2 regions of the Streptomyces sp. NPDC002232 genome follow, and region 1 is predicted to be linked to the other one. Evidence: riboswitches for the same ligand, from Rfam matches in the RefSeq annotation. Region 1 holds a riboswitch; the other holds the start of a gene.

Region 1 (7,989 bases):
GATCGTCTTCCTCGGCACGCCGATCAACGAGGCCTCGGCGAACGACGTGATCGCCCAGTTCCTGTACCTCGACCACGCGGCCCCCGGCCAGGACATCGCGTTCTACATCAACTCCCCCGGCGGCTCGATCAGCTCCATGACCGCCGTCCACGACACGATGCGGACGCTCTCCTGCGACGTGGCGACCACCTGTCTGGGCCAGGCCGCGTCCACGGCCGCCGTCCTGCTCGCCGCCGGCACCCCCGGCAAGCGGCTCGCCCTCCCCGGCGCCCGTGTCACGCTCCGTCAGCCGGCCATGGACGAACCCCTCCAGGGGCAGCCGAGCGACCTGGACATCCACGCGCGCGAGTTGCTGCGGCAGCGCGCACTGGTGGCCGGGATGCTCACCGAGTACACCGGGCGGAGCCGGGAGCGGATCGACGCCGACATCGACCGCCTCACCGTCCTGGACGCCCCGGCGGCCGTCGCGTACGGCCTGGTGGACCAGGTGATCACGAGCCGGCGCGACGCCGGCGCGGCGTGGTGAGCCGGCCGTGGTGCCCGAGCCGCCGCCGCTGCCCGCACTGACCCGGGCCGAGGGCGAGTTGGTCGACGCCTACCTCGAAGTCGTCGACCTCCTGGGGAAGATCAACCCGTCCAGGAGCACCCACACCTACGGGGCGCTGAGGGCGGCTCAGGCCCTGGTGGGACGCGCGGTGGCGCTGCGCGAGGCCCTGACGCTCATGCACGCGCGGGGCGAGAGCGAGGTGCACGCGGACACCCTGGCGCGCGCCCTACGGGTCTTGGACGGAGAGCGCCGGACCGGTCGCGTCACCGTCCCGGACCCGCGTGCGAGTTGACATTCCGGCATGTCGTGTCGAGGTCCGGACGGCCGACAGAGGGAGCGGAATCGCTCCCCCGTTCGGCGTAGTCGACGAGTCGACAAATGTGCGGGGTGAGTTGCACAACAGGTGTACGCATCTGGCGGAACCAGTCATTCCGTTGCTGGTGCGGGGCTCGTCGGCGACCCCTCCGACGATCACGAAAGCTGCCTGTCCACCTGAATGGATCAGTCGTGAGGAGCCTCACATATCGCCGTTTCAGCTCGGATTTCACCCTCGTTGTGGGTCAAGATCCCTGTCGACGACAAGCCCCCGCCATCCGAGGCGGGGCGGTCCGGGCGGACGCCGAGTCCTGCCGCTGTCCCGGATGTCTGGTCGACAGGAGTGGATCGGCAGGAGTGGAGGACCCGAGCAGTACGGGACGTACGCGCTGTTTCCGCAGCGAGGACGTCCCTTGGGGTGAAGCCGCAGCCGCGGCCGGGCATCTTCGCCAGCCCGAACCCGACAGGTCATCCTTCGCAGGCGGCTGACGAAGGGTTGCGCATGACTGCGCAGATGCACGTCCCGTCCCTGCTGTCCCGGGCCGGAGCCGTCTCGGCTCTCACCCTCGCCGCCGTCGGCGGCACGATGCTCGCACCGGGTGCGGCGTCGGAGGCCCAGGCAGCCACGACATACGCGAACAAGGCACTGAGCGTCGCCGCGTCCAAGAAGGGGGCTCCGTACCGGTACGGAAGCTCCGGACCCACGAGGTTCGACTGCTCCGGTCTGACGCTCTACGCGTACAAGAAGGCGGGCAAGTCGCTGCCCCGCACCGCGCAGCAGCAGTACAACAAGACCCGGCACATCTCCGCGTCCGGCAGACAGAAGGGGGACCTGGTCTTCTTCCACTCGGGCGGGAGCGTCTACCACGTGGGCATCTACGCCGGAAGCGGCAAGATCTGGCACTCGCCCAAGACGGGATCCTGGGTGAAGCTCGACAAGATCTGGACGTCGAAGGTCTCCTACGGCCGCGTCCGATGAGGCCCGCCGGGCACTGAGCGGTCCCGGGGTGCGGTGGCGCCGCCGCACCCCGGGACCGGGGCGTCAGGCGTACGAGGCGGCCGCCCGGATCCACGGGAGGGTGACCCAGACCGTCTTGCCGCCCTCCTCGGTCGGAGTGACCGAGAGCCGGCCGCCCGCCTCGGCGGCCAGGGACCGGATGATGACCATGCCCCGCCCGTTGTCCTGCTGGACCGCCGCCGGGAGCCGGCGGGGCCACCGGGGGTGGCTGTCCGTGACCCCGATGTGCAGCCGCTCCTCGCGCTCCAGGCGGACGTCGACCGTGAAGGTCGGCGACTGGCCGAAGGTGTGCACGACCGCGTTCGTCGCCAGCTCCGAGACCATCAGACGGATCGCGTCCACCAGGTCGTCGGCATCGTCGAGGCCCCACCCGTCGAGGACCTCGGCGACATAGCGCCGGGCCGTGGACACCGACGCCGGGTCGCTCGGCAGCGTGACGGATGCTTCCTGATGGTCTGCCATGGCGACGCTGTCCCTTTCCCGCCGGGGCTTCGGCCCCGGATCGCGCTTCGCGTCAGAGTCCCACCGATCCTGCCGCTCCGGCGGGCGTTCCACCAAGATATGTCCCATCTGTCGCCCGATGCGGTGAACTCTGCTGCCGATGAACGAGCTTGGGAATCCCGACGGGATGTCAGACGGTCGGCGCGGTCCGCAGGATCGTCTCCACCGCGCGCCCGATCTCCGCGTCCGACAGATCGGCCCGCGCCGTGAGGCGCAGCCGCGAGATGCCGTCCGGGACGGACGGGGGCCGGAAGCAGCCCACCGCGAGGCCCTGTTCGCGGCAGTCCGCAGCCCAGCGCAGCGCCGCCTCCGGGGAGGGCGCGTGGACCGAGACGACGGCAGCGTCGGGCCGCGCGGCGGTGAGCCCGGCCCCCGTGAGCAGCCGGTGCAGGGTGGTGGCGACCGCACGTGCCCGCCCGGCGAGGTCCGGCTCGGCGGCGATGAGACGCAGGCTGGCGAGCGCGCCGCCCGCGGCGGCCGGGGCGAGCCCGGTGTCGAAGATGAAGGTGCGCGCCGCGTTGACCAGGTGTTCGATCACCCGGGCCGGGCCGAGGACGGCGCCGCCCTGGCTGCCGAGGGACTTCGACAGGGTCAGGGTGGCGACGACGTCCGCGTCGCCCGCGAGCCCGGCCTCGTGCGGGGCCCCGCGCCCGCCGTCGCCCAGGACGCCGAAGCCGTGCGCGTCGTCGACGACCAGTCCGGCGCCGTGCGCGCGGCAGGCGTCGGCGAGCTCACGCAGCGGGGCCCTGTCGCCGTCGACGGAGAAGACGGAGTCGCTGACGACCAGCGCCCGGCGCCCCGGGTGGGCGTCCAGGGTCTTGGCGACGGCCTCCGGGTCGGTGTGCGGGACGACGGCGGTCTCGGCGCGCGCGAGGCGGCAGCCGTCGACGATCGAGGCGTGGTTGGAGGCGTCGGAGACGATCAGGGCGTCCCGGCCCCCGAGCGCGGTGAGCGCGGCGAGGTTCGCGGTGTAGCCGGAGGAGAAGACGAGGGCCGCCTCGAAGCCGCAGAAGTCGGCGAGTTCGCGCTCCAGACGGGTGTGCAGCCGGGTGGTGCCGGTGACGAGCCGCGAGCCGGTGGCCCCGGCGCCCCAGCGCCTCGCCGCCTCGGCCGCCGCCTCGGTGACCTCGGGCCGGCGGGTGAGGCCGAGGTAGTCGTTGCCCGCCAGGTCCAGGAGGTCCGACTCGGCCGCGCGGGGCCGCAGCGTCCGCACGAGCCCGGCCTCGGTCCGGCGGCGCGCCTCGGCGTCGGTCCAGTCGAAGGCGGTGCGGCGCGGGCCCGCGGCCCGCGCGTCGTCGTCCCGTGGCATGCGGCGATCCTTTTGTAGGCAGCGCACAGACCCTAACCGCAGGTGGCCGAGGTCGGGATGTGGTCATCCACACACCTCGATCGGGGGCGTTTGTTCAGATCCTCCTTGGCCCGGGGGCGGGCGGTAGGCAAGGATCTCGGGTTATGGACCTCCTGAACACACTGGTGGAGAAGGGGCTGCGGCGCGAGCTGCCGACCCGTGAAGAAGCGCTCGCCGTCCTGGCGACCTCCGACGACGAACTGCTCGATGTGGTGGCGGCGGCCGGGAAGGTGCGCCGTCAGTGGTTCGGGCGCCGGGTCAAGCTCAACTACCTGGTCAACCTGAAGTCCGGTCTCTGTCCCGAGGACTGCTCGTACTGCTCGCAGCGGCTCGGTTCGAAGGCCGAGATCCTCAAGTACACGTGGCTGAAGCCGGACGAGGCCTCGCAGGCCGCGGCGGCGGGTGTCGCGGGCGGCGCGAAGCGGGTCTGCCTGGTGGCCAGCGGCCGCGGTCCGACGGACCGGGACGTGGATCGTGTCGGGAAGACGATCGCGGCGATCAAGGAGCAGAACGAGGGCGTCGAGGTGTGCGCCTGCCTCGGTCTGCTCTCGGACGGCCAGGCGGAGCGGCTTCGGGAGGCCGGCGCCGACGCGTACAACCACAACCTGAACACCTCCGAGGCGACGTACGAGGGCATCACCAAGACCCACACGTACGCCGACCGGGTGGACACGGTGCAGAAGGCGCACGCCGCCGGTCTGTCGGCCTGCTCGGGTCTGATCGCGGGCATGGGCGAGACCGACGAGGACCTGGTCGACGTCGTCTACGCGCTGCGCGAGCTCGACTCCGACTCGGTGCCGGTCAACTTCCTGATCCCCTTCGAGGGCACCCCGCTCGCCAAGGAGTGGAACCTCACCCCGCAGCGCTGCCTGCGGATCCTCGCGATGGTCCGGTTCGTCTGCCCCGACGTCGAGGTGCGGATCGCGGGCGGCCGTGAGGTGCACCTGCGCTCGATGCAGCCGCTGGCGCTGAACATCGCGAACTCGATCTTCCTCGGCGACTACCTGACCAGCGAGGGCCAGGCCGGCCAGGCCGACCTGGACATGATCGCGGACGCGGGCTTCGAGGTGGAGGGCGCGGGCACGACCACGCTGCCGAAGCACCGCGCGGACGCCCTCGCGGCGGCCGGCGCGGCGGGCGGCTGCGGCTCCGAGGCCTCGGCCGGCTGCGGCGGGCACGGCGAGGAGGGCGGCGGCTGCGGCCCGTGCGGCGGCCACGCCGCTCCGGCGGCGCCCGCCGCGAGCGAGGCCCGCACCGACCTGGTGGCCGTGCGCCGCCGGGGCGCCGGCACGGATCTCGCGCCGAATGCCTGACGGCGGCCCCCTCGGCACCGGCGAACTCCTCGCCCTGGACCGGGCGCACGTCTGGCATCCGTACGGCCCCATGCCGGGCCGGTCGGAGCCGCTGGTCGTCGCGTCCGCGTCCGGGGTGCGGCTCCGGCTCGCCGAACCCGCCGAGGGCCGGACCGAGTTGATCGACGGCATGTCCTCGTGGTGGTCGGCCGTCCACGGCTACAACCACCCCGTGCTCAACGACGCGGTGAGCGGCCAGCTGGAGCGGATGAGCCACGTCATGTTCGGCGGACTCACCCACGAGCCCGCCGTCCGGCTCGCCGCCCGGCTCGTGGAGATCACCCCGGAGCCGCTGCGGCACGTCTTCCTCAGCGACTCGGGTTCGGTCTCCGTCGAGGTCGCGGCCAAGATGTGCCTTCAGTACTGGCGGTCCCTGGGCCGCCCAGGGAAGCAGCGGCTCCTCACCTGGCGCGGCGGCTACCACGGGGACACCTGGCAGCCGATGTCCGTGTGCGACCCGGAGGGCGGGATGCACGAGCTGTGGACGGGGGTGCTCCAGCGGCAGGTCTTCGTGGACGCGCCGCCCGCCGCGTACGAGGAGTCGTACGCGGAGCTGCTGCGGGCCCGGATCGCCGAGCACGCGCACGAGCTGGCCGCGGTGATCGTGGAGCCGGTCGTGCAGGGCGCGGGCGGGATGCGCTTCCACGACCCGGCGTACCTGCGGGTGCTGCGCGAGGCCTGCGACGCGCACGACGTGCTGCTGGTCTTCGACGAGATCGCGACCGGTTTCGGCCGGACGGGCACGCTCTTCGCGGCCGACCAGGCCGGGGTCTCCCCCGACGTGATGTGCGTGGGGAAGGCGCTGACCGGCGGATACCTGTCGATGGCGGCGACGCTCTGCACCGGCCGGGTGGCCGACGGGATCTCGCGCGGCGAGGTCCCCGTCCTGGCGCACGGGCCGACGTTCATGGGCAATCCGCTGGCGTCGTCGGTCGCCCTCGCCTCGATCGACCTGCTGCTCTCCCAGGACTGGCAGGTCGAGGTCAAGCGGATCGAGACCGGTCTGCGGGACGGGCTCGCCCCGGCGGCCGGTCTCCCGGGCGTCCGCGAGGTGCGGGTGCTCGGCGCGATCGGCGTCGTCCAGCTCGACCACGAGGTCGACATGGCGGCGGCGACGCGCGCGGCGGTCCGGGAGGGCGTGTGGCTGCGTCCCTTCCGCGACCTGATCTACACGATGCCGCCGTACGTGACCGGCGACGAGGACCTGGCCCGGATCTGCGCCGCGGTGCGGGCGGCCGCGGCGGAGGGCTGACCCCGGACGGGACCGCGCCTACGGGACCGCGCCCCCGTCGGCGCGGTCCCGCCCGGGCGCCCCGTGCTTCCGTGAGAGCCGCCCCGTACCTTCCGTGAGAGAGGAACCTTCATGAGCGTCATCGTCGTCAGCGGCACCGGCACCGAGATCGGCAAGACCGTCGTCACCGCGGCCGTCGCCGCCGTCGCCACGGCCGCCGGGAAGTCCGTCGCCGTCCTGAAGCCCGCCCAGACCGGCGTCGGGCCGGACGAGCGGGGCGACGCGGACGAGGTCGTGCGGCTCTCGGGCGCCGCGGCCTCCGCCGAACTGGGCCGCTTCCCCGAGCCGCTGGCCCCCGGGACCGCCGCCCGCCGGGCGGGGCTCGCGCCGGTCGGTCCCCGGGAGGTCGCCGAGGCCGCCCGGAAGCTGGCCGAGGGCCACGACCTGGTCCTCGTGGAGGGGGCGGGCGGGCTGCTCGTCCGCTTCGACGAGGAGGGCGGCACGCTCGCCGACGCCGCCGCGCTGCTCGGGGCCCCGGTCCTGGTGGTGGCCCCGGCCGGGCTGGGGACCCTGAACGGGGTGAGCCTGACGGCCGAGGCGCTGCGGGCGCGCGGGATCGCGCAGCTCGGCGTGGTCGTCGGCAGCTGGCCGGACGCCCCGGACCTCGCGGCGCGCTGCAACCTCGGGGACCTGCCGGAGGCGGCGGACGCTCCGCTGCTCGGGGCCGTACCGCAGGGGTCCGGGGCGCTGGACCCGGCGGAGTTCCGGGCGGCGGCGGGCGGCTGGCTGGCACCGGCGCTCGGCGGCACCTGGGACGCGGCGGCGTTCGCGGAGGCGCAGGCGGCTCCGGTCTTCGTAGGCTGAGGGCATGCGCGCACACGTTCAGGAGATCGTCTTCGACTGCGCGGCCCCGGCGGCGCTCGTCCGCTTCTGGGCCGGGCTCCTGGGCGGCGAGCCCGTCGACCGGAGCGGCGACTGGTCGTACGTGGAACCCCCGGACTTCGTACGGATCGCCTTCCAGCGGGTGCCGGAGGGCAAGGCCGCGAAGAACCGGCTCCACCTCGATCTGGAGGTGCCGGACCCGGTACGGGCCGCCGAGGAGGCGCTGCCGCTCGGGGCGGTCGCGGTCGGCGGGCTCGTCGCCGACGAGCACGGCTCCTTCCAGGTCATGCGGGACCCGGAGGGCAACGAGTTCTGCTTCGTGACGGGCTGAGGCGGCCGACGGTGACACGACACGCCCCCCGGCCCGCGGTCCACCACCCGTGGTTCGCCCGCTTCTACGCCCGGTTCAGCGTCTCCGCCGACGCGCGGGGCGGGCTCGCCGCCCTGCGGGCCGAGCTGCTCTCCGGGCTCTCCGGCCGGGTCGTGGAGATCGGCGCCGGGAACGGCCTGAACTTCTCGTACTACCCGGCCGGGGTCACCGAGGTCCTCGCCGTGGAGCCGGAGGCCCGTCTGCGCGCCCTCGCCGAGGAGGCCGCGCGCCGGGCCCCGGTGCCGGTGACCGTGGTGCCGGGCACGGCCGAGGCGCTGCCCGGTCCTGACGGCGCCTTCGACGCGGCGGTGGCCTCCCTGGTGCTGTGCACCGTACGGGACGTGCCGGCGGCCCTCGCCGAGCTGCGGCGGGTCCTGCGCCCCGGCGGCGAGCTGCGGTTCTTCGAGCACGGGGCGGCGGAGACG
Region 2 (15,139 bases), on a different contig from region 1:
CAGTTCGCGCACGGCCGCGGGGTCGGCGTGGAAGCCGCGGCGCAGGGTCCAGCGGTGGAACAGCCACCATCCGATCGGGGCCGTCGCCTCCGGTCGCAGCGCCGCTCGGGTGACGAGCCGGTCGTTCTCCTCCGTGAAGGCCTCGTACGACAGCCGGTCGTCGCCCGCGTCCGGTACGCGCTCCAGACGCGACGGTCCGACGGCCGCGTACCGGGCGGCCGTCCTCAGCCAGTCGACGCGGTGGAGGAACGGGACGAGGACGAGCAGGGCGGCCTCGGCGGGGTAGAGGTCGAGCGGCGCGTCCGGGTCCGGCTCGCCGAGGAGCCACTCCACCCGCTCCAGGAACCGCTCCGGCATGCCCGGGTCCTGCCAGGGGTCGTCTCCCAGCACCGCCGAGGCCTCGTCGCGCAGCGCCGCCAGGGCGAGGACGACGGCCGAGGCGTGCGCGCGGACCGCCTCCACGTCCCGCGTCGCCGGCACGTGGTCCCACACCGACGAGCCCGCCGCGGCGCGCAGCCACGGATCGGCGGCCCCCGGCACGCGGTCGGCGGCCTGGTCCGACTCCTGGAGGGTGACGTGCACGGACCGGGCCTGGAACACCGGTCCGAGGTACGTCCCTCCCGTCATGACGTTCCGGACCCCGGAGTCGCCCATGAAGCACCAGCCCCCCGCGAGAAGTCCCGCGGGGACGGCAGCGCCCCGCGTGTCAGCACTCGTTCACTGATAACACGGCGGAGGGGAGCCCGGAGGGGCATCCCACGGATCGACACCCGGCCTCCCTCGTGGCCGACCGGCCGTCAGGTGCCGCTGACGTGCGGGTGGCCCGCTCCTCAGCCCCGGCCGACGGGCAGGACGTCCGGGGAGAGGGCGCCCGCGCGAGCCGCGGCCGCGGTCATGCGGCGGCGGTGGTGACGGCGGCAGAGGACCTCGTAACCGATCTCCTCGGCCGGGCGGTTGACGTCCCCGACGACGACCTGCTCGCCCTCGACGACCATCGCGCCGCCGACCGTACGGGCGTTGTGGGTGGCACGGGCGCCGCACCAGCACAGGGCCTCGACCTGGAGCTGTTCGAGCCGGTCCGCCAGCTCGATCAGCCGCTGCGAGCCCGGGAACAGCTTCGTGCGGAAGTCGGTCGTGATGCCGAAGGCGAAGACGTCGAGGCTGAGGTCGTCGACGATGCGGGCCAGCTGGTCGATCTGCTCGGGCGCGAGGAACTGCGCCTCGTCCACGATCACGTAGTCGGCCTTGCCGCCCTGGGAGAGCTGCGTGACCAGGTACGCGTACAGGTCCATGTCCCGGGGCGCCTCGACCGCGTCCGTCACCAGGCCGAGCCGGGAGGACAGCTTGCCCTCGCCCGCGCGGTCGTCACGCGTGAAGATCACGCCCTGGAGCCCCCGCGCGTCGCGGTTGTGGGCGATCTGGAGCGCCAGGGTGCTCTTCCCGCAGTCCATGGTTCCGGAGAAGAAGACCAGCTCGGGCATGACGGAACGGGGACCTTTCGGGGTCGGGGATCGGGAGCGGGGGTCAGGAACGGACTTCGAGGAGCGGGACCAGCTGCTCCGCCGGGGTCATGGACCCGTGCATCCCGACCATCGCGGACTCGTGGGGCTCGTTGACGGACGCGGTGATCGCCACGTCGTCGTGGGACGCGGCGACGACGTCGCCGATCCGTCCGTACACCCGCTCGTCGACCTCGGGCCCGAACCAGCCGAGGTCGATGGCCTCGTCGCGGCTCGCCACCCAGAACTGCTCGCCGACGACCTCGCGCCAGCAGGTGAGGACGTCCGCCGCCGCCCCGGGCACGGCGTAGACGTGACGGGCGCGGCCCTCACCGCCGAGGAGGGCGACGCCGGCGCGCAGCTCCCAGTCCTCGTCGAAGTCGATCCGGTGCTGCTCGTCGAAGGGGATGTCGACCATGCCGTGGTCGGCCGTGACGTACAGGGCCGCGCGGGGCGGCAGCTGCTCGGCGAGCCGCTGCACGAGCCGGTCGACGAACATCAGCTGGCCGCGCCAGGCGTCGGAGTCGATGCCGAAGCGGTGGCCCGCGCCGTCGAGCTCGCTGTAGTACGTGTAGACCAGCGAGCGGTCGCCGCCGGCGAGCTGCTCCGCGGCGAAGTCCATGCGCTCCTCGCCGGAGAGCCGCCCGTGAAACGTTCCGCCGCTGAGCGCGACCTTCGTGAGCGGGGTCTGCTCGAAGATCGGGGACGACACCTGGGCGGTGTGGACCCCCGCCTCGTGCGCGAGCCGGAAGACGGTGGGGTACGGCTGCCAGACGTGCGGCGCGGTCCACGGCTTCCAGCGCAGCTGGTTCATCAGGGCGCCGGTCGCGGGATCGCGCACGGTGTAGCCGGGCAGTCCGTGGGCCCCGGGGTGGCGGCCGGTGCCGACGGAGGCGAGCGAGGTCGCGGTGGTGGCGGGGAAGCCCGCGGTGACCGGACGGCCCGTGCCGCCGCGTGAGGAGCCGAGCAGCGAGGTCAGGTACGGGGCCTCGTCCGGGTGGGCCTTGATCTGCTCCCAGCCGAGCCCGTCGATCAGGAAGACGCAGTTGCGGTCGGCCGGGGCCAGCTCCGCGATCCGCGCGTCGAAGCCGGGCACGCCCTGGCCGGCCACGAGCGTCGGCAGCAGGTCGCCGAGCGAGCCCGTGGCGTACTCGGGCACGGGAGCGGTCTCCGGTGCCAGCGGGACCGGGTCGTCGGGCCAGCCGTGCGTCATGGTGGGCTGCGCCATCAGCGGGTGGGCGCGGCGGTGGCCGCGGTGGCTTCGGAGAGCGCCTGGGCGAAGGCGAGGGTCTGCCGGACGGTGTCCGGGCCGTCCCCGGCGTCGCTCACGCGCAGGCTGAGGTCGTCGGCGGTGGCGTTGCCCGTGTAGCCGTGGTCGGCGTCGCAGTTCGGGTCGCCGCAGGCGGCCGGCTCCAGGTCGATGCGGGAGACGGCGCCCCAGCCGATGGTGAGGACCACCTCGCGGGGCAGCGTGCCCGGCGTGTAGGACTCGGGGTTGGCGACGACACGGCTGACGACGACCGACGAGATCCGGTCGAGCTTCACGGACTCGGTCGACGTCGTGGCGTACGGGGTCGGGGAGCTGGTGTCGGCGGCCTGCTCGTCGGTGTGGCTGACGATGAAGCGGTGCGGCGTCAGGACGAGGACGGTGACGTGGCGCCGGACCTCGTTCGCGTCGAAGGTGGTCTCCTGGTGGACCACGTACGACGTGATGGCCTCGCCGCCGACGGCGGCCTCCACCGCCTCGGCCACGAGGGCCGGGTAGTAGCCGCTGCGCTCGATCGCCGCGCGCAGCCCCTGGGTCGTCGTACCGCTCTTTGCCATGGACTCCATCCTACGGGGCCGAGGGGCCCCCTCAGGCCCGTCAGTAGCGTGGCAGGCTCCGCGGACCGAGGTCGGTGCGGGGCGCGGGCGGGGCCAGCCGGACGGTCGCGCCGAGGACGGACAGTCCGCGGGGTGCCACCACCACCGGCTCCAGGGAGACGGCGACCACCTCGGGGTGGTCGTCGACGAGACGGGAGACCCGGAGCAGGAGCTCCTCCAGGGCGGGGGTGTCGACGGGGGCGGAGCCTCGCCAGCCGAAGAGCAGGGGGGCGGTGCGCAGCGAGCGGATCAGTTCGGCGGCGTCCCGGTCGGTGGCCGGGACCAGCCGGTGGGCCGTGTCGCCGAGCAGTTCGGAGGCCGCTCCCGAGAGGCCGAAGGAGAGGACGGCGCCGACGGCCGGGTCGATCGCGGCACGGACGACGGTGTCGACGCCCCGGGGCACCATCGCCTGGACGACCGGCTGGAGCTCCTCCGGCTTGCCGAGGACCTCGGTGATCTCGGCGTACGCCGTGCGGAGCTGGCCCTCGGAGGCGAGGTCGAGCCGGACGCCGCCGAGGTCGGGGCGGTGCCGGAGGTGGGGTGCGGTGGTCTTGAGCGCGACCGGGTAGCCGAGCCGGCGGGCGGCCGCGACGGCGGCGTCCGGCGTGGGGGCGGGGAGGGTCGGCAGCGCGGTGATGCCGTAGCGCGCGAGGAGGGCCCCGGCCCGCTCGGTGTCCAGCGTCACGCCGCCGGCGTCCACGTGGTCGCCGGCGAGCACGTCCCTGATGAGCGCGGCGGCCCCGGCCTCGTCGATGTCCTCGTACTCGGGCACCCGCCCGGGCTCGGCGGCCTGCCGCCGCCACTGCCCGTACCGCACGGCCTCGGCCAGCGCCCGCACCGCCCGCTCGGCGGCGGGGTAGGCGGGGAGGGTGGCCTGCGCGTCGGGGACGGCAGCCTGCGGCGCGGGGGCGGGGGCCGGTGGTGCGGGCGCGGTCGTCGGGGCGGGGGTCGGGTGGGGGCGGTCCGTCGGGTCCTTCGGCGTGTCGGCGGAACGGTTCTCCCGGGTGACGGCGCCGCGCTCCGCCGTCGGCCGGGTGCTCGTCGCCACCGCGAGGGCCTCCGCGAGGCCGCCCATCTCCACCTGGACGACGACGACCGGCTTCGCCGGTGCGGGGGCGGAGGCGACGGCCTCGCGGAGGGCTGCCGCGAGCACCTCGCCGTCGCCGAACTCGGTGGCCCCGTCCTCCCCGACCCAGGGGATCGCGGTGACGACGACCGCGTCGGAGGTCTCGTCGGCGAGGGCCGCGGCGAGCGCGTCCCGGAAGTCCGCCGGGACCGCCGCCGTCGTCAGGTCCAGTGGCCGCAGCGGCCGCAGCCCCTCGGTGAGGCAGGCGTCGTACGTGAGGAGGCCGAGCGACTCCGAATTGCCGAGGATCGCGACCCGGGGCCCGGCGGGCAGCGGCTGGGCCGCCAGGAGCAGCCCGGCGTCGACCAGTTCCGTGACCGTGTCGACGCGGATCACCCCGGCCTGGCGGAGCAGCGCGGAGACGGTGGCGTGCGGGATGCGGGTGACCGGCACCCGGTGGCCGGGCGGGGCGCTGCCGCTGTGCCGGGCGCCCTTGACGACCACGACGGGCTTGACGGCGGCGGTGCGGCGGGCGAGCCGGGTGAACTTCCGGGGGTTGCCGATCGACTCCAGGTAGAGGAGGACGACGTCGGTGCCGGGGTCGTCGTACCAGTGCTGGAGGAAGTCGTTGCCGGAGACGTCGGCGCGGTTGCCGGCCGAGATGAAGGAGGAGAGGCCGGCGCCCCGGCGGTGCAGGCCGGCGAGGAGGGCGATCCCGATGGCGCCCGACTGGGTGAAGAGCCCGATGCGCCCGGCGGCGGGCATCTGCGGCGCGAGGGAGGCGTTCAGCCGGACGTCGGCGGCGGTGTTGATGATCCCGAAGGCGTTGGGGCCGATGATCCGCATGCCGTACGAGCGGGCCTGCCGTACGAGCGCGCGCTGGCGCTCGCGGCCGGCGGCGCCGCTCTCGGCGTATCCGGCGGAGAGCACGACGAGGCCGCGCACCCCGTGCTCGCCGCAGTCGGCGACGGCTTCGGGCACCCGTTCGGCGGGGACGGCGACGACGGCCAGGTCGACGGGTGCGCCGATGGCGGCGACGGAGGGAAGGGCGGGGACGCCGTCGAGTTCGGTCTCCTCGGTGAGCGCCGCGTTCACCGCGTACACCCGTCCGGTGAAACCGGCCCCGAGCAGATTGCGCAGGACCGTCCGGCCGACTCCGCCCGGTGCGCGCCCGGCGCCCACGACGGCGACCGAGCCGGGGGTGAGGAGCCGCTGCACGGACCGCGCCTCGGCGCGCTGCTCGCGGGCGCGCTGGACGGCGAGGGAGCGATCGGTCGGTTCGAGGTCGAGGTGGAGCCGGACGGAGCCGTCCTCGAAGCTGCGCTTCTGGGTGTAGCCCGCGTCGGTGAACACCTTGATCATCTTGCTGTTGGCGGGGAGCACCTCGGCGGCGAAGCGCCGGATGCCCCGCTCGCGGGCGACGGCCGCGATGTGTTCGAGGAGGGCGGAGGCGACGCCCCTCCCCTGGTGCGCGTCCTGGACGAGGAAGGCGACCTCGGCCTCGTCGGCGGGCGCGGAGGCGGGCAGCCCCCGGGCGTCGATCCGGTCGTAGCGCACGGTCGCGATGAACTCGCCGCCGACGGTCGCCGCGAGGCCGACCCGGTCCACGAAGTCGTGATGGGTGAAGCGGTGGACGTCCTTGGCGGACAGGCGCGGGTAGGGGGCGAAGAAGCGGTAGTACTTCGACTCGTCCGAGACCTGCTCGTAGAAGCTCACGAGGCGGTCGGCGTCGTCGGTGGTGATGGGCCGGACGCGGGCGGTGCCGCCGTCGCGGAGGACGACGTCCGCCTCCCAGTGATCGGGGTAGGCATGCTCCGGCGGGGCCGGCGGTTCCGCCGCTTCCGACTGCTCCGACGCGCTGTGCATGGGGTCAGCCTACGGCCGCGACACGCGTGCGGCACCGGTCGCGCGGCGGGGGTGCGCGATGCAAGGTGTTGCCAGGCAGGAAGGGCCGAAGGGCGGTCCGATCCGGGCCGAAGGGCGGCGCGAGCACCGCGCGACCCGTGAGAGACTGGTCTAGACAACCCGCTTGAGACTTGAAGGGCAACACCATGGCTGAGCGCCGCGTCAACGTCGGCTGGGCCGAGGGCCTGCACGCCCGCCCCGCGTCCATCTTCGTCCGTGCCGCCACGGCTTCCGGCGTGCCGGTGACGATCGCCAAGTCCGACGGCACCCCCGTGAACGCCGCCTCCATGCTCGCGGTGCTCGGCCTGGGCGCGCAGGGCGGCGAGGAGATCGTGCTCGCGTCGGAGGCCGACGGCGCCGAGGCCGCGCTCGACCGCCTGGCGAAGCTGGTCGCCGAGGGCCTGGACGAGCTCCCCGAGACCGTCTGACCCGGTCCCCCCGCACGACGAACGGCCGTGGCCGCCCGCATTCGGGCGGGCACGGCCGTTCGCGTGTCCCGGGCGGCTCCCGTCCTCGGTCCCGCGCGGCGGTGCGCCCGGACGCGCGGGCAGCGGTCCGCGCGATCCGTTCCGCGCGGCCGGGCCGGACGCGACTGCCCGCGGCGGGCCGGATGAGACTCCCGAGGGGGGCGGACGCGTTGCCGACAGCGGCCTGATGTGATTCCCGGCGGCGAACCGGACGGGATTCCCGACCGCGGTCCGCGGACGCGATTCCGAGCAGCGGCCGGATCTGATTCCCGCAGGATTCCGACGCGATTCCGGCGTGGTTCCGGCGCAATTCCGGCGTGATTCCGGGCAGCACCGAATACCCGGGGCGAATACCGGGCTCGATTACTCCTCTTTGTATACGGCGCGCGTGTTAATTCCGGGAGCTCGCCGTGTTGACGGCATGTTGCGAAACCCTCACACGGCGCTCGGGCCTTTTGAGCCGGTGCAGCGACAGGGAGCGTTCCGCGTGCAGCGCCGTCAGCGAACGGGCCCGCTCGGCGTCGCCGCGGGCCACCGCGTCCACGATCGCGCCGTGCTCGGCCCAGGCCTCGGCCGGCAGGGCGGGCAGATCCACCGCGTACGTCCAGGCGATCTTGTGCCGCAGCTGGGTGAGCAGCGCCGTCAGGGCCGGGCTCCCGGACGCCTGTGCCAGCGTCTCGTGGAACCAGCCGCCGAGCGAGCGCAGGTCCTCGCCCTGACCGCGCCTGGCCCGCTCCTGCCCCAGCCTGACCAGGCCGCGCAGTACCTTGAGATGGGCCTCGGTGCGCCGCTGCGCGGCCCGCGCGGCGCCCAGCGGTTCGAGCAGCGCCCGCATGTCGAGCAGATCGGCCGCCTCCTGCTCGGTCGGCTCGGCGACCTGGGCGCCCGCGTGGCGCCGGGTGACGACGAAGCCCTCCGACTCCAGGGTGCGCAGCGCCTCGCGGACCGGGACCCGGGAGACCCCGTACCGGCGGGCGAGCTGCTCCTCGGTCAGCCGGGCGCCCCGCTCGAACACGCCGGAGACGATGTCGTCCCGGATCGCCGTGCATACCGAGTGCGCGGGAATGCGCATGTCCGACCTCCGCCTTGGTCCGCGTGAGTCCATTCGATCGACGCCTTTTCCGCGCCCGTTCTGCGACTCTATTGCAGCCCGCCGGAAATTCCGATGCCCCGGCGGAATCCAGGACGGCCTTTGGCTTCTTTTTGGTCAGCGAAAAGCCCCGGCTCAGTACGAGCCGGGGCTTTTGCGACGCGGTGCGCGGCGGGGTCCGGGCCGACGGCCCGGTCCGGGTCAGACGTTGACGCCGCGGGCGCGGAGGTACGCGACCGGGTTGATGTCCGAGCCGTAGTCGGGGCTCGTGCGCGCCTCGAAGTGGAGGTGCGGGCCCGTGGAGTTGCCGGTGGAACCCGAGAGGGCGATCGGCTGGCCGGGCTCGACGGACTGGCCGACGTGGACCCCGATGGAGGAGAGGTGCCCGTACTGGGTGTACGTGCCGTCGTACATCCGGATGACGATGTTGTTGCCGTACGCGCCGCCCCAGCCGGTCTCGACGACGGTGCCGGAGCCGACGGAGACGACCTGGGTGCCGGAGGCGGCGTGGAAGTCGACGCCGGAGTGGCTGCCGGAGGACCAGAGCGAGCCGCCGGTCTTGTAGCCGGTGGAGACGTACGAGCCGGCGACGGGGAGCTGGAAGGAGGCGAGGCGGCGGCGCTCGGCCTCCCGGGCGGCGCGCTCGCGCTCCAGCCGGATCTCCTTGGCGCGGGCGTCGGCCTTGCGCTTGGCCTCGGCCTTGGCCTTCGCCTGGGCGATGGCCTCGACGGCCTCCTGCTCCTGGGCGGCGGCCTGGGCGTTGATCCGGTCCACGAGGGAGTCCTCGGTGATCACCTGGGTGAGACCGGTGTCCTCGAGGGAGCGGTGGTCCGTGTCCGCGGCGAGGGCCGGGGAGGCGAGGGTTCCGATGACGCCGGTGGTGGCGAGTGTCGCGACGCCGGCGATGCCCACGCTGCGGCGTGCCATCCGGCTCGAACCACGATGCTTCCCGGTGGCACGGGTGAACGCCATGTAGGGGCTGATCCTTTCCTTCCCTCTCGCCTACCGGGTTAGCTGACGGGTTCGGAGCAGGAAGGTCTCCTACGAGCCCCTCCGTCGAGACGAAGGCGCCCGATTCACCCCAGGGACTACGTGTGGGTCCCCGGCTCCCCAGGCTCGCGCCTGACGGGGACTCGGCGATGACTGTCCGATGCCGCGGGTGCGGCACGTGCAACTGACGAACAGCCGCCATGACGCTATGCGGATCGTCTTTCAATCACCAACCAGACCAGCCTTTTGTAAGACATGCCACAGGTCAAACGATCATCTTGGCCTCAATACGGACAAAGGGGAGGACCCCGACGGGCGGTGCCGTCGGGGTCCTCGCAGGGTCGTGCGGTGGCCGGAATCAGCCGGTCACGACGGTCACTTCGCCGATGCCGAGCGCACGCACCGGCTCCGCGATCTCCGCCGCGTCACCGACGAGCACGGTGACGAGCCGGTCGACCGGGAAGGCGCTGACCACGGCGGCCGTCGCCTCGACCGTGCCGGTCTCGGCCAGGCGCGCGTACAACTGCGCCTGGTAGTCGTCCGGGAGGTGCTGCTCCACCTGGTCGGCGAGCGTCCCGGCGACGGACGCGGCCGTCTCGTACTTGAGGGGCGCCACGCCCACCAGGTTCTGCACGGCCGTCTCGCGCTCGGCGTCGGTCAGGCCCTCGGCCGCGAGCGTGCGCAGCACCGTGAACAGGTCCTCAAGTGCCGGGCCCGTGTTCGGGGTGTCGAAGGATCCGCTGATGGCGAGCATCGAGGCCCCGTTCCCCCCGGCGTCCGAGCGGAGCACCTGGCCGAAGGCCCGCACGCCGTACGTGTAGCCCTTCTCCTCGCGCAGGACCCGGTCCAGACGCGAGGTCAGGGTGCCGCCGAGGCAGTACGTGCCGAGGACCTGGGCCGGCCAGACGCGATCGTGCCGGTCGGCGCCGATCCGGCCGATGAGCAGCTGCGTCTGCACGGCGCCGGGGCGGTCCACGATGACGACCCGTCCGGTGTCGTCGGCGGTGATCGGCGGCATCGGGAGCGGCTCGGCGAGCTCGCCGGTCCAGGCGCCCAGCGTCTCGGCGAGGACCTTGTCGAGGTCGACGCCGGTCAGGTCGCCGACGACCACCGCGGTGGCCGTGCCGGGACGGACGTACGCCTCGTAGAAGGCGCGGACGGCGGCGGCGTCGATCGCGGCCACCGTCTCCTCGGTGCCCTGGCGCGGCCGGGACATCCGGGACTCGGCCGGGAACAGCTCCTTCGAGAGCTGCTTGGCGGCGCGGCGGCCCGGATTGGCCGACTCGTGCGGGATCTCGTCGAGGCGGTTGCGTACCAGGCGCTCGACCTCGGTCTCCAGGAACGCCGGGGCGATCAGGGCCTCGGAGAGCAGCCCGAGCGCCTTGGGCAGCCGGGAGGCCGGGACCTCCAGGGAGACCCGTACGCCCGGGTGGTCGGCGTGCGCGTCGAGCGTGGCGCCGCAGCGCTCCAGCTCGGCCGCGAACTCCTCGGCGCTGTGCTGGTCGGTGCCCTCGGACAGGGCGCGGGCCATGATGGTGGCGACACCGTCGAGACCGGCCGGCTCGGCGTCCAGCGGGGCGGGCAGGAAGATCTCCACGGCGACGACCTGCTGGCCGGGGCGGTGGCTGGTGAGCAGGGTCAGACCGTTCTCCAGCTTCCCGCGGTCCGGGGCCGGGAAGGCCCACGGCCTCGCGGTGCCCGGCTGGGGCTGCGGGTGGAAGTCCATGCTCGTCAAGGACACGGCGGCGTCGGTCACTGGTCCGCTCCCTCTTCGTCGTCTTCGCCGTCGGCGCTGTCGCTCTGCTCGGTCGCCAGGGGCTCGTAGACGAGCACCGCGCGGTTGTCGGGGCGCAGCTTGGCCGCGGCGGCCTCGCGCACCTCCTCGGCGGTGATGTCCAGGACGCGGTCGACGGCGGTCAGGGCGAGCTGCGGGTCGCCGAACAGCACGGCGAACCGGCACAGTTCGTCCGCGCGGCCGGCGACGGTGCCGAGCCGGTCCAGCCACTCCCGCTCCAACTGGGCCTGCGCGCGCTCCATCTCCTCGGCCGTGGGGCCCTCGGCGGCGAACCGGGCGAGCTCCTCGTCGACGGCCGTCTCGATCTGCGGGACCTCGACGCCCCCGGAGGTCTTGACGTCCAGCCAGCCCAGCGAGGGAGCCCCGGCGAGCCGCAGCAGGCCGAAGCCGGCGGCGACGGCCGTGCGGTCACGGCGGACCAGGCGGTTGTGCAGACGGGAGGACTCCCCGCCGCCCAGGACCGTCAGGGCCAGGTCGGCGGCGTCGCACGCGCGCGTGCCGTCGTGCGGGAGGCGGTAGGCGGCCATCAGCGCGCGCGCCGGGACCTCCTCCTCGACGACCTCGCGGAGCTGCTCGCCGATGACCTCGGGCAGCTCGCCGGAGCGCGGCGCGGGCTTGCCGTCGTGGGCGGGGATGGAGCCGAAGTACTTCTCCACCCAGGCCAGCGTCTGCGCCGGGTCGATGTCGCCGACGACGGACAGCACGGCGTTGTTCGGGGCGTAGTACGTGCGGAAGAAGTTCCGCGCGTCCTCCAGGGTCGCCGCGTCCAGGTCGGCCATGGAGCCGATCGGCGTGTGGTGGTACGGGTGGCCCTCGGGGTAGGCGAGCGCGGTCAGCTTCTCGAAGGCGGTGCCGTACGGCACGTTGTCGTAGCGCTGGCGGCGCTCGTTCTTGACGACGTCCCGCTGGTTCTCCATGGACTCTTCGTCCAGTGCTGCGAGCAGCGAGCCCATGCGGTCGGCCTCCAGCCAGAGCGCGAGCTCCAGCTGGTGCGTGGGCATGGTCTCGAAGTAGTTGGTGCGCTCGAAGCTCGTCGTGCCGTTGAGCGAGCCGCCCGCGCCCTGCACCAGCTCGAAGTGGCCGTTGCCGTGGACCTGCTGCGAGCCCTGGAACATCAGGTGCTCGAAGAGGTGGGCGAGGCCCGTCCGGCCCTTGACCTCGTGACGCGAGCCGACGTCGTACCAGAGGCAGACCGCGGCGACCGGGGTCAGGTGGTCCTCGGAGAGCACCACGCGCAGGCCGTTCGCCAACCGGTGCTCGGTCGCTGTCAGGCCGCCGGAGCCGGCCTCGGCCGTGGCCGTGTGACCCATGGGCATGTACGTCCCTTCGATCGCGATGTGAAAAAGTCCTGCCACTGTATGCAAGCGCGCCGACACCTGGCGAAGTTCCCGGGGCTTCGTGATGTCCCTCTTCCGGGTCGCGGTCGGCGTTGTCGGTGGCACGGTCCACAATGGTCCGCGTCAGATCAACCTTGTTGGTGAAGGAGCCGCAGCCGCGATGGCCCGCCGCAGCACGAAGACACCGCCGCCGGACGACGCGTACGAGGAGAGGATCCTCGACATCGACGTGGTCGACGAGATGCAGGGCTCCTTCCTCGAGTACGCGTACTCGGTGATCTACTCGCGTGCCCTGCCCGACGCCCGCGACGGCATGAAGCCCGTCCAGCGCCGCATCGTCTACCAGATGGGCGAGATGGGGCTCCGGCCCGACCGCGGCTTCGTCAAGTGCGCCCGCGTCGTCGGCGAGGTCATGGGCAAGCTCCACCCGCACGGCGACGCGTCGATCTACGACGCGATGGTCCGCATGGCACAGCCCTTCTCCATGCGGCTCCCCCTCGTCGACGGCCACGGCAACTTCGGCTCCCTGGGCAACGACGACCCGCCGGCCGCCATGCGGTACACCGAGTCGCGGATGGCCCCGGCCGCGCTCCTCATGACCGAGTCCATCGACGAGGACACGGTCGACTTCACGCCGAACTACGACGGCCAGGAGCAGGAGCCGGTGGCGCTCCCCGCCGCCTACCCGAACCTGCTGGTGAACGGCGCGTCCGGGATCGCGGTCGGCATGGCGACGAACATGCCCCCGCACAACCTCGGCGAGGTCGTCGCGGCCGCCCGGCACCTGATCCGGCACCCGAACGCCGACCTCGAGACGCTGATGCGCTTCGTGCCGGGCCCCGACCTGCCGACCGGCGGCCGGATCGTCGGCCTCTCCGGCATCAAGGACGCGTACGAGTCGGGCCGCGGCTCCTTCAAGATCCGCGCCACCACGACCGTGGAGACCGTGACGGCCCGCCGCAAGGGCATCGTCGTGACCGAGCTCCCCTTCACGGTCGGCCCCGAGAAGGTCATCTCCAAGATCAAGGACCTGGTCGGCTCGAAGAAGCTCCAGGGCATCGCGGACGTCAAGGACCTCACCGACCGCAGCCACGGCCTGCGTCTCGTCATCGAGATCAAGAACGGCTTCGTGCCCGAGGCGGTCCTGGAGCAGCTCTACAAGCTGACGCCGATGGAGGAGTCCTTCGGCATCAACAACGTGGCGCTGGTCGACGGGCAGCCCCTCACCCTCGGCCTCAAGGAGCTCCTGGAGGTCTACCTCGACCACCGCTTCGAGGTGGTCCGGCGCCGCTCCGAGTTCCGCCGCACCAAGAAGCGCGACCGGCTCCACCTGGTCGAGGGCCTCCTCGTCGCGCTGCTCGACATCGACGAGGTCATCCGGCTCATCCGGGAGAGCGAGAACTCCGCCCAGGCCAAGGAGCGCCTGATGGAGCGCTTCTCGCTGAGCGAGATCCAGACGCAGTACATTCTGGACACCCCGCTGCGCCGCCTCACCAAGTTCGACCGCATTGAACTGGAGAGCGAGCGCGACCGGCTCAACGGCGAGATCGACGAGCTGACCGGGATCCTCGACTCCGACGCGGAGCTGCGCAAGTTGGTCTCGGCGGAACTGGCGGCCGTCGCCAAGAAGTTCGCCACGGACCGGCGCACGGTCCTGCTGGAGTCGGCGGGCGCCCCCGTCGCGGCCGTGTCCCTGGAGGTCGCGGACGACCCCTGCCGCGTGCTGCTCTCCTCGACCGGTCTCCTGGCCCGCACGGCGACGGCGGAGCTGCCCGCGGCCGATCCGGACGCGAAGCGCGCCCGGCACGACGTGATCGTGTCGGCGGTGGCGGCCACCCAGCGCGGTGACGTCGGCGCGGTGACCTCGTCCGGCCGGCTGCTGCGGATCGCCGTGATCGACCTGCCGCAGCTGCCGGACACCGCGTCCGCGCCGAACCTGGCGGGCGGCGCGCCGCTGTCCGAGTTCCTCTCCCTGGAGGGGGACGAGACGGTCGTCTGCCTGACCACGCTCGACGAGTCCTCCCCCGGCCTCGCCCTGGGCACGCTTCAGGGCGTGGTCAAGCGCGTGGTGCCGGACTATCCGGCGAACAAGGACGAGCTGGAGGTCATCACCCTCAAGGACGGTGACCGCATCGTCGGCGGAAGGGAGCTGCGGACCGGCGAGGAGGACCTGGTCTTCATCACCTCCGACGCCCAGCTGCTGCGCTACCAGGCCTCGCAGGTACGGCCCCAGGGCCGCCCGGCGGGCGGCATGGCGGGCATCAAGCTCACCGCGGGGGCCGAGGTGATCTCGTTCACCGCGGTGGACCCGGCCGCGGAGGCCGTCGTCTTCACCGTCGCGGGCTCCACCGGCACCCTGGACGACTCGACGGGCACCTCGGCGAAGCTGACCCCGTTCGACCAGTACCCGCGCAAGGGGCGCGCGACCGGCGGCGTCCGCTGCCAGCGCTTCCTGAAGGGCGAGGACGTCCTGCTGCTGGCCTGGGCGGGCGCCACTCCGGCCCGCGCGGCCCTGAAGACCGGCGCCCCGGTGTCCCTCCCGGACCCCGACCCGCGCCGCGACGGCTCGGGCACCCCGCTGCCCCAGCCGGTCGAGGTGCTGGCGGGACCGGCAAGCTGAGGCCCTGTCGTCGGACTCCGTCGGCCCTCCGGGCGCCGACGCGAGTCCGACGGCACTCCCTCAGGCCTCGTCCGGTTCCTCCTCGGACCGCTGCACGTACCGCAGGACGCCCCACATGCTGTGCTCGTCGGGGGCGTCCTGCGGGCCGTTCAGCTCGCAGGCGGCCAGTTCCTTGCGCAGACCGGCCGCGTCCACGCCGGAGCCGATCAGGACGAGCTGGGTGAGCCGCTCCTCACCGGCGGGCCAGGGCTCGGGGTAGAAGCGCAGGAAGCGGCCGACCGCGTGCACGGTGTAGCGGTTGGCCGGGTCGGCGGCTCCGAGGTCGACGAAGCCCTTGATCCGGTAGAGGCCCTCGGGGCGCGAGTCGAGGAACGCCATCAGCCGGCGCGGGTGCAGCGGCGTCGAGGCCGTGACGGAGAAGGTCTCGTAGGTCGCGTGCGGATGGGCGTGCCCCTCGTCCTCGGAGCCGTACAGGATGTCCTCGATCGACATCTGGCCCTCGATCTC

The links. Region 1 has a riboswitch for cyclic di-AMP ahead of ACFYXU_RS13235 (C40 family peptidase). Riboswitches for the same ligand answer to the same signal wherever they lie in the genome.
Positions count from the first base shown of each region.
Region 2: linked by a shared signal. The riboswitch ahead of ACFYXU_RS27640 (M23 family metallopeptidase) and the one ahead of ACFYXU_RS13235 (C40 family peptidase) in region 1 are both predicted to bind cyclic di-AMP.

Region 1 is NZ_JBIARV010000003.1:128,397-136,385, reverse strand. It holds gene ACFYXU_RS13245 (ATP-dependent Clp protease proteolytic subunit) at 1-526, shown strand, start outside; gene ACFYXU_RS13240 (hypothetical protein) at 534-839, shown strand; cyclic di-AMP (ydaO/yuaA leader) riboswitch at 1,155-1,361, shown strand; gene ACFYXU_RS13235 (C40 family peptidase) at 1,365-1,841, shown strand; gene ACFYXU_RS13230 (ATP-binding protein) at 1,905-2,342, opposite strand; gene ACFYXU_RS13225 (8-amino-7-oxononanoate synthase) at 2,512-3,690, opposite strand; gene bioB (biotin synthase BioB) at 3,834-5,042, shown strand; gene ACFYXU_RS13215 (adenosylmethionine--8-amino-7-oxononanoate transaminase) at 5,035-6,333, shown strand; gene bioD (dethiobiotin synthase) at 6,445-7,176, shown strand; gene ACFYXU_RS13205 (VOC family protein) at 7,181-7,525, shown strand; gene ACFYXU_RS13200 (class I SAM-dependent methyltransferase) at 7,537-7,989, shown strand, end outside.
Region 2 is NZ_JBIARV010000005.1:1,011,411-1,026,549, forward strand. It holds gene ACFYXU_RS27605 (ATP-binding protein) at 1-627, opposite strand, end outside; gene ACFYXU_RS27610 (thymidine kinase) at 831-1,481, opposite strand; gene ACFYXU_RS27615 (nucleotide pyrophosphatase/phosphodiesterase family protein) at 1,525-2,727, opposite strand; gene ACFYXU_RS27620 (DUF5998 family protein) at 2,727-3,323, opposite strand; gene ACFYXU_RS27625 (GNAT family N-acetyltransferase) at 3,364-6,294, opposite strand; gene ACFYXU_RS27630 (HPr family phosphocarrier protein) at 6,480-6,761, shown strand; gene ACFYXU_RS27635 (GntR family transcriptional regulator) at 7,192-7,872, opposite strand; gene ACFYXU_RS27640 (M23 family metallopeptidase) at 8,092-8,862, opposite strand; cyclic di-AMP (ydaO/yuaA leader) riboswitch at 8,875-9,039, opposite strand; gene ACFYXU_RS27645 (M16 family metallopeptidase) at 9,239-10,606, opposite strand; gene ACFYXU_RS27650 (pitrilysin family protein) at 10,633-11,991, opposite strand; gene ACFYXU_RS27655 (DNA topoisomerase (ATP-hydrolyzing) subunit A) at 12,173-14,632, shown strand; gene ACFYXU_RS27660 (CobW family GTP-binding protein) at 14,693-15,139, opposite strand, start outside.